DNA from 3 places in the Shewanella sp. GutCb genome. Region 3 is predicted to be linked to each of the others. Evidence: predicted binding sites of a transcription regulator. Region 3 holds the regulator's gene; each other region holds the start of a gene.
The links. Region 3 encodes LexA, which represses DNA repair genes until DNA is damaged. Its sites were predicted from a motif close to TACTGTATNNNNATACAGTA; they were not measured.

Region 1 (6,125 bases), on a different contig from region 3:
TTTCTAAGTGATGAGGCTCACTGAGACTCATCTCTGCATAGTGAAGCTCAGTGCTGTGAAGGTCTGCAGCTACACAAGTGGGAAATAATTGCGACACAAATACCACCAGTAATAAAACTAGTGTCAATTTAGACTGAAACATCTGCATTGATAAATGTGAGTTAAACAACCATATTCCTAAAAGCTAAAACAGATTAACTAATGACTTACTTATTAACGGCAGATGATAACCGCTTTTATCTCAGGTAAATAGTGCTCAAGGCAAAACATTTAAAAAACATGACCGCGGTCTAAAGCATTGATAGCCGTCAACATCAGCAAACCCATCCTAGGGTTAAGCTTTGCTTTTAGTCGTGCGTGGCTTATTAACCGCTTTTTTTGGCGTTGATGCTGTTTTAGTGCTCTTACGCGCGTAGGACTTCTTCTTAAACGGCGTCGGGCTTTTAACCCCTTGCAAGGCGGTGGGTAACACTGAGCCCGCTTGGGTAATTAATTCATCTAATTTGCTGATAAGCGGCTGCATAAAGGCTTGATACTGGGTTTCCTTACGGCTCATAGAATCTAAGGTATTTTCCCACAATGCCGTCATATCTGGCGTCGTTGCACTGAGCGGCAAACTATTGATCAGACCTTTGCCCACATCCGTCGCAATAATGGTTTTACCTTGTCTCACTAAAAAACTGCGCTTAAATAGAAGTTCAATTATGCCAGCACGGGTCGCTTCAGTACCCAGGCCATCGGTGTCTTTAAGGATCTTACGAATTTCAGGGTCGGTAACATAGCGGTTTATCCCCGTCATCGCACCAAGTAACGTCGCATCAGTAAAGTGCTTTGGGGGTTGAGTTTGCTTTTCCAATAACTCTCCACGTTGGCACAGTAACGATTGCCCCTGGGTTAATGGCGGTATGGTGGCTAACTCCTCGTCATCACCTTTCTCAACAGAGTTAGCGCCATTGTTAGCATTAGACTGAGCTTGTTTCAGCAACTGCTTCCAACCTATCGCATTTTCTTGTTTGGCTTTGGTCTTAAATAATCCACCGGCGATGACAATCTCTACCACTGTTTCTTTATAGAGATACGCAGGATAAAACTGCATTAAATATTGCCGCGCAACTTGCAAATAAATCTGCTTTTCAGCTGGACTGAGGCTAGCTAAGTTGGCGACTTTCTCTGTGGGAATTATCGCATGGTGGGCATCGACCTTTTTATCATTCCACGCTTTTGACTTAAGTTTAGCATTGGGTGCATCAATGCCTTGCGTCAGCTCTGCTGCACCTTTATTAACCGTCGCGATGACGCTAGGCGCCATCGCGTGTTGCTCTGCAGGCAAATAACGGCTGTCTGAACGAGGATAGGTGATCAGTTTATGACGTTCATATAACGACTGACAGGTATCTAGTACCGTTTTAGCGCTCATGCCGAAGCGTTTAGCGGCATCAATTTGTAATGAGGATAGATTGTAAGGCAACGGTGCATTTAATTTTTTATCTTGCGCCGTGACTTTTTCAACCGTGCCATTTTTGCCGGTTATACGCCCGACCACGTTCTGCGCGAGGCCTTTGGATAGCACTCGCCCATCTTCGTCCATATAAGGCTCACACGCCTCACTGGGTTGCCATTTGGCGGTAAATGCTTGTTGAGCGTCTGTGGTTAGATGCGCCACAACCTCATAGAATGGTTTTGATACAAAATCGTTAATCTCTTCATCACGCCTGACCACTAACCCCAATAACGGGGTTTGTACTCGTCCAACGGAGAGCACGCCTTGATAACCGACTTTACGACCTTGGATGGTGTAAGCCCGAGTCATGTTCATCCCATAAAGCCAGTCAGCGCGAGAGCGCGCTAAGGCTGAAGTCGACAATGGGATAAACTCACGATTTGAGCGTAATTGCCCTAAGGCACGAGTCACGGCTTGGGGATTTAAGTCGCTGATGAGCAGCCGTTTGGCTTGCTGTAACTTAGCGCCTTTAACGCCTAAGTGAGCAATGATCTCGTCGACCAACAGCTGGCCTTCTCTATCAGGATCGCCGGCATTCACCAGTTGAGTCGCCTCTTTAACCAGCCCTCTCAGCACGGCTATTTGACCACGCATCTTATATTTTGGCTTCATCTTCCACACATCTGGCACTATCGGAAGATGTTCAAACTTCCAAGACTTATATTCTGGCGAATACGCATCTGGCTCTGCTTGCTCTAATAAATGTCCAACGCACCAGGAAACACAGTCACCGTTCGCAGCACGTATAAAGCCCTCGCCTTTTTTTAACGGTTTAGGTAACACGTCGGCGATGGCTCTACCAAGACTGGGTTTTTCTGCAATATATAAGATCATCGGTGTACATTTACTATCACTGTATAAATTAACAGTAACTGTAACCTGAGGGGAGCATAGGTGCAATAAAAAGCCAGCTAACTGCTCAAAGATTGTAAAGTTTATTGCGAACGATTCTCATTTGAGCTTTAATCTTTACTCTACTTCGGAGGAACGATAATGTTGACGACGCTAAGCAACCCAGCAACAAGACTCGACAGGTTACTGCTCTATCACTTTCTACTCGTGACTGCTTGGGTCATCTTATGCGCCCCGCTATTAGCGCAAAGCCCGAGTGTCGAACCATTAGTGTTGAGTAGTTTGGTCATTTTTCTTACCAGCATCAGCACCCTGATTGGCTTGAAAATGGCACATGGGTTCAGCAGAAATACCTATTCTTTGTTGTTTATCAGCTGGATGGCTGTTTGGGTAACTCAGCTGTTTAGCTTTTAATACCAATGCACTAAGTATTTGACCCATTCAGAGCGCCGACGTTTAAAGCAAATGGCAAAGCCCTTTACGACTAAATGGTCTATTTTGTTCCATACAAAATAAGACATTCCCATCCTATATGGCGGTCAAGTGCAGGAGGTACCAGTCCACGGATGGACGGAGGTAGAATAATGCAGCTGCAATTATCGAGAGTCATGCATGGAGCAATTACCGAGGATGCTAGAGCCGAGAATTACGATTAGCTTCAATCCCCCATCTTGCCTACAGGGCTTTGAATTCCCGCGAATGGTCAAACTTTTAATGCAATTGGTATAAGTTCTATTTACGGCATAAAAAAGCCGAGCTATTGCTCGGCTTTTTTGTCAAAGATCTAGATTAACTTATGGATGGCAAACGTTATGCATCTCTAAGTTAGTACCAACATCTTTGCTGCGATTAGCTTTGGCATCATCGTTACGAAGCTGGGTAATATAATCTAAGTATTCTTGGTTAACGTCATTGGTGACATATTTGCCGTCGAATACCGATGTTTCAAAACGCTTAATGGCGGGGTTTTCTTGGCGCACCGCTGCGATCAGATCAGGCAACGACTGGAAAATCATGCCGTCTGCGCCAATTAGCTTAGTGATCTCTTCAACATCACGACCGTGAGCAATAAGCTCGTTAGTGGTCGGCATATCGATTCCGTAAACGTTAGGGAAACGAATTTCTGGTGCCGCAGAAGCAAAGTATACTTTCTTAGCGCCAGCATCGCGTGCCATCTGAATGATCTGCTCAGAGGTTGTACCACGAACAATAGAGTCATCAACCAGCAATACGTTCTTATCTTTGAATTCGGCTTTAATCGCATTTAATTTACGACGAACCGACTTCTTACGCTCTTGTTGCCCTGGCATAATAAAGGTACGACCGATATAACGGTTCTTTACGAAGCCTTGACGATATGGAAGGTCCATATTACGTGCGATTTCTAGTGCAATATCACAAGATGTTTCCGGGATGGGTATAACCACATCAATATCATGATCTTCCCACTCTTTCTTGATCTTCTCGCCCAGCATAGTCCCCATGTTAACACGGCTGCTATACACAGAAACATTATCAATAGTGGAGTCAGGACGCGCGAAATAGACAAATTCGAAAATACACGGTGCATAGCTTGGAGTATGCGCACATTGACGGGTAAACAACTCACCTTCTAGGGTAATGTAAACCGCTTCACCAGGTGCTACATCGCGCATAAACTCGAAACCAACCGCATCCAGCGCAACGCTTTCAGAAGCAACCATGTACTCAGTACCGGTTTCAGTTTCATGCTTACCAATCACTAATGGTCGAATGCCAAATGGGTCTCTAAATGCCATTAAACCTTGGCCGATGACCATAGCGACGACAGCATAAGCACCACGTGTAAGCTCATGTACTTTAGTGATCGCATTGAACACTTCATCAGAAGTGAGATGTTGCGTTGTAGTATGTTGCAACTCATCGGCAATCAAGTTTAATAACACTTCTGAATCAGAAGTCGTATTAACATGGCGACGTTGCTTGAGAAGACGCTCATGCAGCTCAACCGTATTGGTTAAGTTACCGTTATGCGCTAATGAAATACCAAAAGGTGAGTTAACATAAAATGGCTGAGCTTCAGATGCACTAGAGCTCCCTGCCGTAGGGTAACGCACATGACCGATACCTGCATTTCCCTGCAAGCGTTGCATATGCTTTGGCTCAAATACGTCTTTGACCAAACCATTGGCTTTACGCAATCTAAACGCGTAGCCGTCTACGGTCACAATGCCAGCAGCATCCTGTCCACGATGCTGAAGCACGGTCAATGCATCATAAATGGTTTGATTAACCGATGACTGACCAACTATTCCGACAATACCACACATGGGTAAGCTTCCTCATTGTAAGATGTTCTATTATTTAAATATTTTTGCTTTAGTTAAGCTTTAACTTAGCTAAAGGCCAAATAATGCTTTAGTGCATTTTATATTTTAGGTACAAAGCTTGAGGTATTTTCCAGGTAGTCAAAGAACCACTGGATCACAACTCCAAATTCGGGCACAAGCGTTGAACTCTGCCACCAATCTGCATTGGGCGCTCCGGTAAAAGCATCCAAGAAAAATAGTATTGCGCTTACGATGAGTGCGCCTCGAAGCGCACCAAAACACAAGCCAAGCACTCTATCAGTGCCAGACAAACCGGTCTTTGAGACCAATTGGCCAATTAAATAGTTAACTAATGCACCCAGAATGAGTGTTGAGACAAATAGAATAGCGACTGCGACGCCATTACGAACGAGTTCATCTTGTATCTGAGTAAGATAAGTGGCGAGTTTGAGGTAAAACTGACTGGCGATGAAAAATGCGGAAAACCACACGACGAGAGACATCGCCTCTATTACAAAGCCTCGTACTAAACTGATCAACGTAGACAGTCCAATAACGATTATTATGGCGTAATCAATCCAAACCATTGAAGAGTATATCCGGCATAGGGGTTAAGACGGCGCGATTCTAACAGAGACAGAGTTATTTCACACGCTTTAGGCACGAAATAACTATTTCTCGGATAAGGACAATCACACCTTGTTATTTTTCGACGGGGTTGTACGCCACGATGCGGCCTTTCAACTTCGTCAGCTTTTCAATATCAGCCTGCATTACGACTAATTTTTCTTTTGAAATATTCGGTCCAACAAACACTTTGGTTAGCTGGCCATCAATGGGTTTCGTCGGCAAGGTATAAGCGGTCAAGCCCTTGCTACGTAAGCGTTTAACTAAAGCCTGTACATTAGCGGCATTGTTAAAACTACCCAGCTGAATTGTCCACGCACTGGCGTTAGACGCCGCCACTTTTTTACTCGCTGTGGCAACGGAGCTTTCCGCTTTGACAACGGCTTTTTTTGTCTCCGTTTTAGGCTCAACGGCAACCGCTATTTGATCTTGTTTTTGTGCTGGCTCAATTTGCCAGCTGTCATCACCATTTGAAGTCGCTGACACTTCATTATTGAGCTCTAACGTTCCAATGGTTTGCTGCGGTAACGCTGCGTCTTCGACCTTAGGTCGTAACGGGATCTCGGCAAACTGTTCTTCTTGACGCTGTTTTTTACCGTCAAGAATATCGGGTAAAAAAATGACTCCTAACGCGACAATGACAATCACACCTACTAGACGATTTTGAAAATGACTAGACAAAACTCTCTCCCTTTAGTAACTCTTTAAAACCGGCCACGGTGTAAAATGAACCGAACACAATAACCATATCGTCGGCTTTAGCATCTTGTTTAACAGCATCCCAGGCCGCGCTTATATTCGCAAAGCAACTCGCTTGGCTATCGGCGGGTAACAAC
Region 2 (6,125 bases), on a different contig from region 3:
ACTAGGTCATCTGACACATTATAAGTTGCAGAAGCACCGTAAGTGTTGTCGTACTGAACCGTTGCAATAGGGTTGTTGTTGGCAACTGCAGCAGCGTCAATTAATCCTGGGAAGTTATCACTTTCATACAAATCGAAGCTATCTTGCTTTAGCTGTGCTTGAACTGCGAAGCTAAAATCACCGAATGCATTACGGTACTGAACTGTTTTGTCACCACGACCGGTGCCATTAATAGCGCCGTCCGCTTTATTGAGAGTATAAGTACCAGAGGTATTACCATCCCAAGTATTTACGAGGTTAGTATTATAAACCACGTCATACCAAGCGCCCCATTGCTTACCAATAGTTAATGAACCATAAGTATCATGAGCAAGTCCAACGTAACCTAAACGAGTGCTTAAGAAATCGTTGCTCTCTGATGTGAATTCATTAGCATAAGTACCGCTAGAGTTTGTAATTGAGCTATTACCAACTAAGTTAACGCCCCACTCTATCTTTGCAAATGTTTTCCAGCCATCGCCCATGTTGCGGGTAAAACCGAAATTAATACGCGACGAACCATTCTCGACTTCTGTAGCACCCTGTGTATTGATCACTCGAGCATCAATCCAACCACCAATTTCTACTGCGTTTTTATCATCTTTATAAACTTCGATTGCTGATACTGAGGGTACAAAAATTACTGCGGCTAATGCCGATGCTACTAAAGTCTTTTTCATCTAATGCCTAACCTTTAATTATGTTCAATCTGCTTCATTCAATATATTTCCATTCCGTTGTTTTCTTTCTATCCTATTTGCAGACGAGGTTAGCAAAAGATTAGCAATCACTCAAAGACGAACATCACAAAAATAGCCATATTTTGCACCAATTTAACTCGCAAGCCTATAACAGCCGAGGGATCGAACCAATTGTTAACATAAAGATAGCAAGGCGTTAATATGGCCCTGCTTAAATTAACGTCATTTGATTTGATGTAACTTTACTGAAACTTTTATTCATTATTGAAAGTATGGGCTCAGCAATAGGCCCTAATTGGCGGTCGATGTAGTAATCAATATCAATGGGGGATTTTTGATGAGATAGCGGTTCGGCGCCAGACGTTGTCATTACGTACTCGATCCTTGCCCCTTTTTTGGTGACACTTTGATCACCGGTTGCTTCAAAGAGTATTCTTGCCGCTTTTAAATGAGGAGATGACTTTGCAGTATAATCTTCAAGGTTGCGACGTAAATTTTTAACGAAGACCAATTCTTCCGTCAAAGCACCACTGTTTAACTGATCGATAGTGAGCTTGATATACGCTTCGATATCTTGCTGGTTAAATAACCGCTCATAGAGTTCATACTGTACTCTTCTCGCCAGCGGCGACCAATCACTGCGTACTTGTTCCATTCCTTTGAACACTAATGTTGTTTTTCCAAGCCCATCCTTCTTTGTGCCGACGTAACGTTTTTTTGAACCTTCGGCAGAACCGCGGAGCGTTGGCATAAAAAACTGTTCAAAGTGAGTCTCAAACTCTAGCTCTAAGAAACTATCAATACCGAATTTATCAGTGAGCCGCTGTAGCCATAGTTGATTTATTTTTGAAGCAAGTTCCTTACCAGTGGCCTGCACTTTACTTTCATCAAAATCATTACCTAACCAGACAAAGGTTGAATCGGTGTCGCCATAAATAACTTCAAAGCCCTCCTCCTCTATCCAGCTGCGTGTTTGCTTCATTATTTCATGGCCACGCATAGTAATTGAGCTCGCGAGCTTAGCGTCATGAAAAACACAACCTCGAGAGCCAAGCACACCATATAGCGAATTCATGATAATTTTTATCGCTTGAGAAAGCGGTGCATTGTGGTTAATTTTAGCCAACTCTCGTTGTTCAGAAAGGTGCTTAATTAAGCGAGGTAAAATGGGCTCCTTCCGACTAAACCTTGCCCCTAAATAGCCCTCTACGGTGTCAGACTCTTGTTGATGTAATGATTCAACTAACCCTTTAGGATCAATTAGAAACGTTCGAATGATGGATGGGTAAAGACTCTTAAAATCTAACACCAAAATATGTCGATACAAGCCAGGAACGGAGTCCATCACATAGCCACCGGGGCTCTCAATGCCATCGCTGGCGGGTGCACTCGGAGCGATGTAACCACTTCGGTGCAAGTGCGGTAAATACAAATTCATAAATGCAGCAACCGATGCTCCCACACGTCCAAGCTCAAGCCCCGTCAACTTTGCCCGCTCTATCGCAAATTCAAACAGCTGTGTTTTTTCAAATATATCCCAGACTAGACGACTATCAGTGAGGTTGTAATGTGCCAACGCGGGCTTGTCGTTGGCAAACAGATCATTAATTTCATCCATTCTGTTACCCACATTGTCGATAGCTTTGCCTTCATCCAACAATGCTCTCGACACAAACTCAAGTGAATAACGATCAAACTGATAAAATGCCGCTTTCAACCAATCAACACCATCGAGTACCACTCTTCCTGGTAATCGCAGTGTCTCTGGCCTATATTTATCATCAACTTTCCAGCTCAAATTTTGGTTGCTGCGCCCAATAGTAAGCGGAATACCATGGTGTTTCGCGCGCCGATATAATAGGGCTAAATCAAAAGTCACCACCGCCCAACCAATGATAATGTCGGGGTCGTAATCTGCAAACCAAGCAATCAACTGGTGAATGAGTGCAGGTTCGTTTGCAACCCACTGAATATAATCAACCTCAACCGGTTGTGGCGCGCCAACCATAATGACTTTTTCAAACACCACACCCGTTTCTGTCTGACCGTATAAACCAACAGAATAGAGTTCCCCACTAAAACTGCATTCAAAATCGAATGAAATGGCTTTAAGCGATTGTACAGCCTCTGCTCGTCTGGCTTTATGAGCGATAAAACGTGGCTGGGCTCCCTGTACAGCAGGTTCGAAATGACCACTAAATTCAGCATCAAGAGCAATAAAGCGTTCGATTAAAAATCGATGTTCAGCTTTAATATCACTTTCAAAGAGTTCAATACCTTGGTCTTTCGCAATCCGTATTAGGTTGCGCTGATGTCTCAGATCTCGGGTATACAGCGCAGTGACGTCTTCATGCTGGAAACTTTTAAGCGTTAGCCGCTTACGACGAATGTGCTTTAACTCTTGATGTTGATTAATAATATTTTCATCAATCGTACGAATAAAACACACATGTTCTTGCTGTGGAAGCTCAACGGTCACCGGCCCAGATTGTGTGGCAATAAAGTACTGTAGGCACAGTCCATCTTGCCGATGTATTGCATGGCGGGTTAGCACTCGCCCCTTTATTGTCTGAAGCACATTGGTTGTTGAGGTCATGGCTGTTTACTCAAATAAATTCACGAATAATCACTTAACACTTCTTAGGCTATGTAATCACTGTTATTATGTACAGCATTATTTACTGGACCAGTGCATTCATGTTATCCGCAGACGTTAAAACTCAGATCCGTACTATATATAAAGGTATTGCTTTAGCTCTGCCCAATTTTCGCTCTCGCCGGGAGCAAAATTATATTGTTGCGGAAATATCAAAAACCCTTGCGGGGGAATATGACAAGCAGCGACGCATCATCGTGGTCGAAGCTGGTACTGGTATCGGTAAATCACTGGCCTATATTTTGGGGACAATTCCTTTAGCGTTAGCAAATAAAAAAAAGGTCTGTATCGCGACTGCAACCGTCGCATTGCAAGAGCAATTACTGCATAAAGATTTACCCTTTTTTCTGCAACACTCCGATCTAGACTTTACCTTTGGCTTAGTCAAAGGACGACAACGCTATGTGTGTTTATCTAAGTTAGAGATGCTTGTTGGTCCTGATGACAGTAATCAAATGGCGATGTGGCAATCAAAGCCAGATCAAAGCCAGGTTGATATGTTAGAGGGACTGCTAAAGGACTATAAAGAGTCTCGCTGGAATGGTGAGCGCGATACATTAACTCAACCTCTGCCGGATCACTTATGGCAACAGATTGCCTGTGATAAGCATAGCTGTCATAAGCAATTGGCAAGTCATCGAAATTGCCCTTTTCATAAAGCCCGAGAAGATCTCGATACCTGGGATGTATTAATCGCCAACCATAGTCTGCTATTTGCCGACTTGGAATTGGGCGGTGGAGTCATTCTGCCCGATCCTGCAGATCTTTATTATGTCATCGATGAAGCACACCACCTGCCCATTGTTGCTCGTGACTTTAGTAGCGCTCAATCCACCATCCGTGGCGCGACCGATTGGCTTGAAAAACTCACCAAAACAACCTCAAAGCTTCAAAACCAGATTAAGAGCAATTATATCATTGCGCCTGCACAGGCAATGCTCGACCATGTTGGCGATATTAGCGGATTACTCAATCAAGTTACTCACTTTTGTGATGCTCAAGCTAACCAATTTGATAATCCAGAAAACCGCTTTCGTTTCGAACACGGTAAATTACCACCAGCACTGCTTATTCTTGCCGAAAACCTCGCTACAGCTTCCAATGTGGCATTGAAACAGTTCAACAAAATGTTGGCCTTGCTCAATGAAGCGATAAAAGATGGTGATATTCCCAAGCACCAATCTGAAGCGCTACTGTCAGAAACAGGCTTTATGCTGCAGCGCATTGAAAACTTGCAAAAGCTGTGGAAAATGATGGCTAAGCAAGATAGCCCTAAAGGTGCGCCAATGGCACGCTGGATTGAACAACTCACAGGTAAGCAGGCTGATTACTTATTCAGTGTCTCACCGATCGAAGTCGGCTTTATGTTAGAGAATTTACTCTGGGAAAAGGCGGCTGGTGTGGTGCTTTGTAGTGCAACACTCAGAGCGCTCAATAACTTTAATCACTTTACTCATCAAGTGGGCTTATCCATAAACGATGGCAGTCGCTATCTTGCGCTCGACTCACCGTTTGATTTTGAGCAAAATGCGACGTTATTCTTACCCCATATGGATACAGAGCCAACACATGACAACTATACCGATGAGCTCGCTAAGCAAATCATCGCACTCGTTGAAGATGAAATGGCCAGTTTGGTGTTATTTGCCTCTTATTGGCAAATGGAAAAAGTCGTAGACCTTGTTGAAAGTAAAATAAAAACAGGATTACTGGTCCAAGGCGTGTTGCCAAGACAAGAGATCCTAAAGCAACATAAACAACGCTGCGATGATGGCAAACCCAGTATTATTTTTGGTACAGGCAGTTTTTCAGAAGGCCTCGACTTACCAGGTGATTATTTAACTAACCTCATCATTACTAAGTTACCTTTTGCAGTGCCAACGTCACCGGTTGAGCAAGCTCATTCAGAATATATTAAAATAAAGGGTGGAAACCCCTTTTTACAACTGACAATCCCAGATGCTTCGCGCAAATTGGTACAGAGTTGTGGTAGATTACTTCGAAAAGAACAGGATTATGGCCGGATTTCCATCTTAGATAGACGCTTAGTCACCAAGCGCTATGGAAAATCATTATTAGATGCCCTACCGCCTTTTCGACGCGTTATTGAATAGGACAACGATTGGATTTATTACTAGAGCCAAGTAGCTGGGCTTTGTTAGCATTGATAGGCTTAATTGCAGGCTTTATCGACGCTGTAGCTGGCGGCGGTGGACTGCTTTCTATCCCTGCATTATTAGCCATGGGGATCCCTCCCCACATGGCACTTGCCACCAATAAATTGGCAGCCTGTTTTGGCTCATCTATGGCGGCATTTACTTATTATAAGCAAAGATTATTCTCCCCTAGCTTGTGGTATCACACTTTTATCGCCACTTTCATCGGCGCAGTTATCGGCACATTTGTGGTTTCGATTATCGATAACCAGTGGCTGGAAAAATGGCTACCGTTAATTATTATCACCATCGCTATTTATACTCTATTCCAGCCTAATGCCATGGGCTGTAAAAACTGTGAAATACCGGTAAAACCTAAGCGTAAAAGAATGCAATGGTTGCAAGGCTTACCTCTTGGGTTTTACGACGGCTTTGCAGGGCCAGGCATTGGTGCATTCTGGACAGTCACCAGTACAGGTATGCATAAGTTGCCTTTGCTTTATAGCTTAGGGCTTGCTCGTGCAATGACCTTTACCAGCAATTTAACATCGCTCATTATATTTTTGGTCATGG
Region 3 (6,125 bases):
TTACGATTAATGGGTAATACGAGATGTTTGTCTACTTCAAGCAAATAGTGTTCACCTTTAGCTTCGGTGCCCTCTATTTGTGCTCTAGGAGTCGACATTAAGCTATAAAACTCAACGTCTTTATCGAAATAGCTGTAATGCCACTTCCACTGCGAACCTGTTATTTTAATGGTGAGGTCAGCATTACTGGGGTCTTCCATTGCAATCAAGGTTTTGGTTGCGGGAATAGCCATGATTATAAGAATAATAAAAGGCACTACAGTCCATAAAATCTCGACTTTAGTACTTTCATGAAAGTTGGCGGCGACTGCGCCTTTTGATTTGCGATGGTTGATCATGGCATAAATCATTGCGCCAAAAACAACAATGCCAATAGCACAGCAGATATAAAGGATAATCATATGGAGGTTATAAACCTTACCACTGATCTCCGTCACGCCTTCTGTCATATTAAACGGCATTTCTGATGCAAACAGTGTAGGCGAAAATATTAGCGCCAACACACAGTACAACAATTGCTTCACTAGACTTCTCCTCTGTCAACAAGACAAAGAAGAGTCACACAGTAAGTCTCTGCTCTATGTAAACTCTTCAGTTCCCAAAAAAGCAACGATGACTTCAAAGTGCGCGAGTGGTTTATCCATCGTGTCGTTATGTTTCGACTATCGATTAGACTTTATATAATTTCAGTATTTTAATACTGGTTAGTGTAACCACACTGGCACCTACGGCTGAAATATATCAGGCCGATCTCAGTCTTCATATACTCTTTAAGGATCTACAGTCCATACATAAAGACCGACGACTAAATCGCTCGGATATAACAATATATCGTTGTTATCAGTACCTACCCTACTTGGTGTTGAAATATTGATCAAGATCACTTTTTGATTCATTTGCTTAGCAGCAGTAATAAAAAAGCTCCCGTTAAGGGAGCTTTGCTTTAGAGACTAGATTTGTAATAGAAAGAATTGCTTAATGGACTGCTGCGAACAGTGAACCTTGTTTAAACCGCTCGTCCTGTGTATTTATTGTGCTGTCAGGTAAGTGAGCATTCGCATTTTCAATAATGATACCCACCGCTTGAGCACTCTTTGCGACTAACTGCAGTCGTCTACTGTCTCGTGCATCGACTTCATTCGTCCAGGTTATTACCGCGCTTGATGTGCCACTCGTGAGCGCTTTTTCCATAGCCCAAAGTGTTTCGAATTCATCTTTTGCGTGTACCAGTAGGATTCTATCCATGCGGACGCCAGCAGAAGCGAGCATCTGTTTGTAACCGATATTAGGTGGGCTAATTAATACAATCCAGCGACCTTGTTGGCTCAGTTGAGCAAGTTGGCCACTAATCTGTTTTAATTCAGTGCGCCCCTGAGTGTGAGATACCATAGTTTCGATATCTGTATTTACCTTTTTAGACATAGCTTGAGCAGGTATATCTTGCCAAAGGCCAGGGTGACGCGGGCTTACACCTAATAATTTGTTCATTGCCAATCTCCATTACGGATCACGCCAACGGCTAAACCTTCAATACTTAAGCTTTGGTTTGCCAGATCAACTTCTATCGGTGAATAATCTTCATTCTCAGCATGTAAATAAACTTTATTGCCTTTCTTTTCAAAGCGTTTAACCGTGACTTCATCTTCTACTCGTGCCACCACAACTTGACCGTTGCTTGCATGTTGGATCTTATGCACTGCAAGCAAATCGCCTTCAAGTATGCCGATGTTTTTCATGCTGTCACCGCGTACTTTAAGCAGAAAGTCGGCTGACGGGCGGAACATGGTAGGATCAATTTTATAATGTTGCTCTACATGTTCTTGAGCCAGAATAGGTTCACCTGCGGCCACTTGACCAATAAGCGGTAAACCAAGGTCGGCATCTTCGGTATCATCTTGAATTAACTTAATTCCTCGAGAGGTACCTGGCATGATCTCAATACAGCCTTTCTTCGCTAAAGCTTTTAAGTGCTCTTCGGCTGCATTGGCAGATTTAAAGCCTAAACGTTTGGCTATTTCAGCACGGGTGGGTGGCATACCTGTGTCTGTAATATTGCGTTTAATTAGCTCTAAAATTTCAGCTTGACGTGGTGTAAGTGGTCTCATTATTAAGCCTGTCTTTCCATACAGTAACTGTCAGTATATACAGTATTTCTGTTCGCGCAAGTATTAACCAAATTTATGTTAAAGTTGAATTTATTAGCACTAGGGTGGGGCTGAGAGATTAAGGAGGGATGAACGAGATTTAATCCTGATAGGCAGGATATACATAGACTTATGATGGCTTAAGTCATTGTTCTATAAATACGCAAATGTTTCCGAGTGCCATTATAAAGCAATTGCGCAAACACTCCGAAATTCTGGTATTCTACGGGGTTATTAGAAGCGACTATACTGCAAGCGAATCATGTCGAAAAAAGACTCTCTTTGGTTTAAATCATTACGCTGGATCCAAAAAAAGCTCGTGCACACTATTGTAGTGCCTCATGATCCTTTTGAAGACCTCAATCTCGATCCAAGCAAGCCACTCGTTTATGTCATGAAAACAGAATCTGTTAGTGACATAGCAGCTCTTAGTGAGATAACCGGTAAATTCGGTTTACCTAGCCCATATAATGACTTAGAGGTTAACGGGGTGACTGCGCCGCGCGTTGTCTGCCTTGAAGGTAGCAAGCCTCTATTTGGCGAAAGAGAAAGTGCCGAACAGTATTTGCATTGCTTTAAGCGCCTATTGAGTGTGCATAAGCAAAATGAAGAATTAGATATTCAGCTAGTTCCTGTGAGTCTTTATTGGGGACGAACCCCAGGCAAAGAAGACGACACCATGCGCGCTGCTGTGTTGGAGCGTCAAAATCCGACTTGGTTACGCAAGTGCTTGATGATCTTGTTTCTCGGTCGACACAACTTTGTGCAGTTTTCTAATGCTGTTTCTCTGCGTTATATGGCAGACGAACATGGTACTGATAAGCGCATCGCACAAAAACTAGCCCGTGTCGCGCGAGTGCATTTTCAGCGTCAACGTAAAGTAATGACTGGGCCTCAGCTGCCTAAGCGCCAAGCTCTGTTCCATGCTTTGCTAAAGTCAGAATCAATTACCCGAGCCATTAAAGAAGAAGCGACAAATAAAAAAATCTCCGAATCAGAAGCGCGTGCAAAAGCGATGGAGTATCTAGATGAAGTCGCGGCGGATTACTCCGATAGCTTAGTGCGTATTACCGAGCGTTTTCTTACTTGGTTGTGGAATAAGCTTTATAAAGGTATCAATATTAAGGGTGCGGAGCAGGTTCGTCAGTTGCACCATGATGGTCATGAAATCGTCTATGTACCGTGTCATCGCAGCCACATGGATTATTTGTTGCTGTCTTACATCCTCTATTATCAAGGCATGGTGCCGCCGCATATTGCTGCCGGCATTAATCTTAACTTCTGGCCAGCAGGACCTATGTTCCGCCGTGGTGGCGCATTCTTTATTCGCCGAAGTTTTCGCGGTAATAAGCTCTATACCGCGGTATTCCGTGAATACCTCGATCAACTCTTTACTAAGGGTTATCCGGTTGAGTACTTTACCGAAGGTGGCCGCTCACGCACAGGTCGTTTATTGGCCCCTAAAACAGGCATGATCGCCATGACGCTTAACAGTGTACTGCGCGGTGTTGAACGTCCTGTCACTTTAGTGCCGGTTTATCTTGGTTATGACCATGTAATGGAAGTGGCGACTTATCACAAAGAATTAAGTGGTAAAAAGAAGAAGAAAGAGTCGGTTTGGCAAGTGTTTGGTGCGATTCGAAAGTTAGGTAATTTCGGCCAAGGCTATGTGAATTTTGGTAAGCCAATTACCTTACACAATTTCTTGAACGATGAAGTGCCAACGTGGCGTGAAGATATCGTCCAAGACCCAGAACAAAAGCAACCATGGTTTACACCAGCGGTGAACAAGTTGGCCAGAGAGGTGATGACTAACATTAACGATGCTGCTGCGGTAAGTGCAGTGACGTTAACCAGCTTAGTTTTGCTAGCATCTGAGCAAAATGCGTTAGAGCGTAGCCAGCTAGAAAAGCAGTTGGACCTTTATCTCACGTTATTAAAAGAGTTGCCTTATACCGAATACACATCGGTACCAGAAGGCAGCGGTAAAGACCTTGTATCTCATGGTCTGGAACTGAAAAAGATTAAAATTGAAAGTGATTCGCTTGGGGATATCATTTCCATCGATGATAGCATTGCAATTACAATGACTTATTATCGTAACAACATTATTCATTTAATGGTTGTCCCCTCGCTAATTGCCGCTTGCTTGCTGCGTAAAGAGCAGTGTACTCGTGATGATGTGCTTAGCTTTGTCAGTGATTTTTATCCGTTGCTGAAAGCGGAACTGTTTATGGGCATTGAGGATCCGGCAGCCTATACACACCGCATTCTAGATATTTTTGTCGCGCAAGGCTTAGTGGCTGAAAATGGTCATTTCACTGTTGCTGATAATAAGGTGAATAAGTTGCTGCTGTTGTCTGGCACGATAGACGAAACCATGCAACGTTACGCCATTTTGTTTAATTTGTTGGCAGTAAAACCGAACATGGAACGCTCGGAGCTTGAACGCGACAGCCACCGTCTTGCACAAAGGCTGGGAGCGCTTCACGGTATTACGGCGCCAGAGTTTTACGACAAGAAGCTATACGCCACGCTCAGCGTTAAATTAAAAGAGTTAGGTCATCTAACGGATAGCGAAGGGTGCAGTGATATCAAACGGATTAAAGACAGAGCCAATTTACTGCTGCGTTCATTGGTAAGGCAAACAATAGTCGATAGTGTTAATGCGGAGCAAAATAGCTAATGGCCAATCATATGAACGCGGCCAAGAATAAGTCTGCTGGAAAATCGGTGTTAGGCGGCGCAATGATCATCGCCGGCACCACTGTTGGAGCGGGCATGTTCTCGTTGCCTGTTGTGGGCGCTGGGATGTGGTTTGGCTATTCAATGCTGATGCTGGTTGGCATATGGTTTTGCATGTTGGTGTCGGGGCTGATGTTGCTCGAGACTAATTTGCACTTTAAACCGGGTGCGAGTTTTGACACATTAACGAAAACAACATTGGGTCAGTTCTGGCGTATCATCAACGGGCTCTCAATTGCCTTTGTACTGTATATTTTGACCTATGCTTACATTAGTGGCGGCAGCTCGATTGTTAACCATAGCCTTGCAGGGCTTGGGATTAACTTACCGCAAAGTATTGCCGGACTAATTTTTGCCGCCGTATTAGCGTCAATCGTTATTATCAGCACTAAAGCGGTCGATAGAATTACCACTATTATGCTGGGTGGTATGATTATTACGTTCTTTATTGCCGTAGGTAATCTGCTGATCGATGTGGATACCACTAAGTTGTTTGTGCCTGATGGCGAAACCAGTTATGCGCCATATTTACTTGCGGCTTTGCCCTTTGGCTTAGCAAGCTTTGGCTACCACGGTAACGTGCCTAGCCTGGTAAAGTATTACGGTAATCAACCAAAGACGATTATTAAAGCCATCTTCATTGGTACCTTCATCGCACTCGTTATTTATAGCTGCTGGTTAGTGGCGACCATGGGTAATATTCCACGCAGTCAGTTTATTGATATTATCGCTCAAGGCGGCAATATGGGCATATTGGTTGGGGCATTGTCAGAAGTGATAGCCAGTCGCTGGCTTAACACCATGTTGTCGTTATTTGCCAACCTTGCCGTTGCTTCATCATTCCTCGGTGTCACCTTAGGCTTATTTGATTACCTTGCGGATCTGTTTGGTTTTGATGAATCTCGTCAAGGCCGCTTAAAGACCGCCGCAGTAACATTTATACCGCCAACTATTTTGGGCTTGCTATTTCCCAACGGGTTCTTAATTGCTATTGGTTTTGCAGCATTAGCGGCAACTATTTGGGCAGCGATAGTCCCTGCTATGATGGCCTATAAATCACGACAAATATTTGCAGACAGTGACAGTTTTAAAGTGCCAGGTGGCACGCCTTTGATCGTCGTCATCATCATTTTTGGTTTGGTCACTGGCGCATGCCACTTACTGGCCATGGCTGGTATATTGCCCGTTTACGGTTAATCAGCATCATTCATCTGTATGATTAAAAAGCCTCTTTTA

Region 1: CXF86_RS06410 (DNA topoisomerase III) is a predicted target of LexA. The motif match lies at 2,353-2,372, and genes of this name have one in related genera.
Region 2: dinG (ATP-dependent DNA helicase DinG) is a predicted target of LexA. The motif match lies at 3,395-3,414, and genes of this name have one in related genera.

What each region holds. Positions count from the first base shown of each region.
Region 1 is NZ_PJBL01000009.1:28,958-35,082, reverse strand. Features, by position in the region: gene CXF86_RS06415 (hypothetical protein) at 1-97, opposite strand, end outside; gene CXF86_RS06410 (DNA topoisomerase III) at 335-2,335, opposite strand; gene CXF86_RS06405 (hypothetical protein) at 2,495-2,767, shown strand; gene purF (amidophosphoribosyltransferase) at 3,148-4,662, opposite strand; gene CXF86_RS06395 (CvpA family protein) at 4,761-5,249, opposite strand; gene CXF86_RS06390 (SPOR domain-containing protein) at 5,365-5,970, opposite strand; gene folC (bifunctional tetrahydrofolate synthase/dihydrofolate synthase) at 5,963-6,125, opposite strand, start outside.
Region 2 is NZ_PJBL01000028.1:74,279-80,403, forward strand. Features, by position in the region: gene CXF86_RS17430 (porin) at 1-719, opposite strand, end outside; gene CXF86_RS17435 (DNA polymerase II) at 952-3,336, opposite strand; gene dinG (ATP-dependent DNA helicase DinG) at 3,438-5,510, shown strand; gene CXF86_RS17445 (sulfite exporter TauE/SafE family protein) at 5,519-6,125, shown strand, end outside.
Region 3 is NZ_PJBL01000105.1:84,638-90,762, reverse strand. Features, by position in the region: gene coxB (cytochrome c oxidase subunit II) at 1-524, opposite strand, end outside; gene CXF86_RS20510 (cell division inhibitor SulA) at 976-1,488, opposite strand; gene lexA (transcriptional repressor LexA) at 1,485-2,105, opposite strand; gene plsB (glycerol-3-phosphate 1-O-acyltransferase PlsB) at 2,407-4,830, shown strand; gene mtr (tryptophan permease) at 4,830-6,086, shown strand; gene CXF86_RS20490 (AraC family transcriptional regulator) at 6,123-6,125, opposite strand, start outside.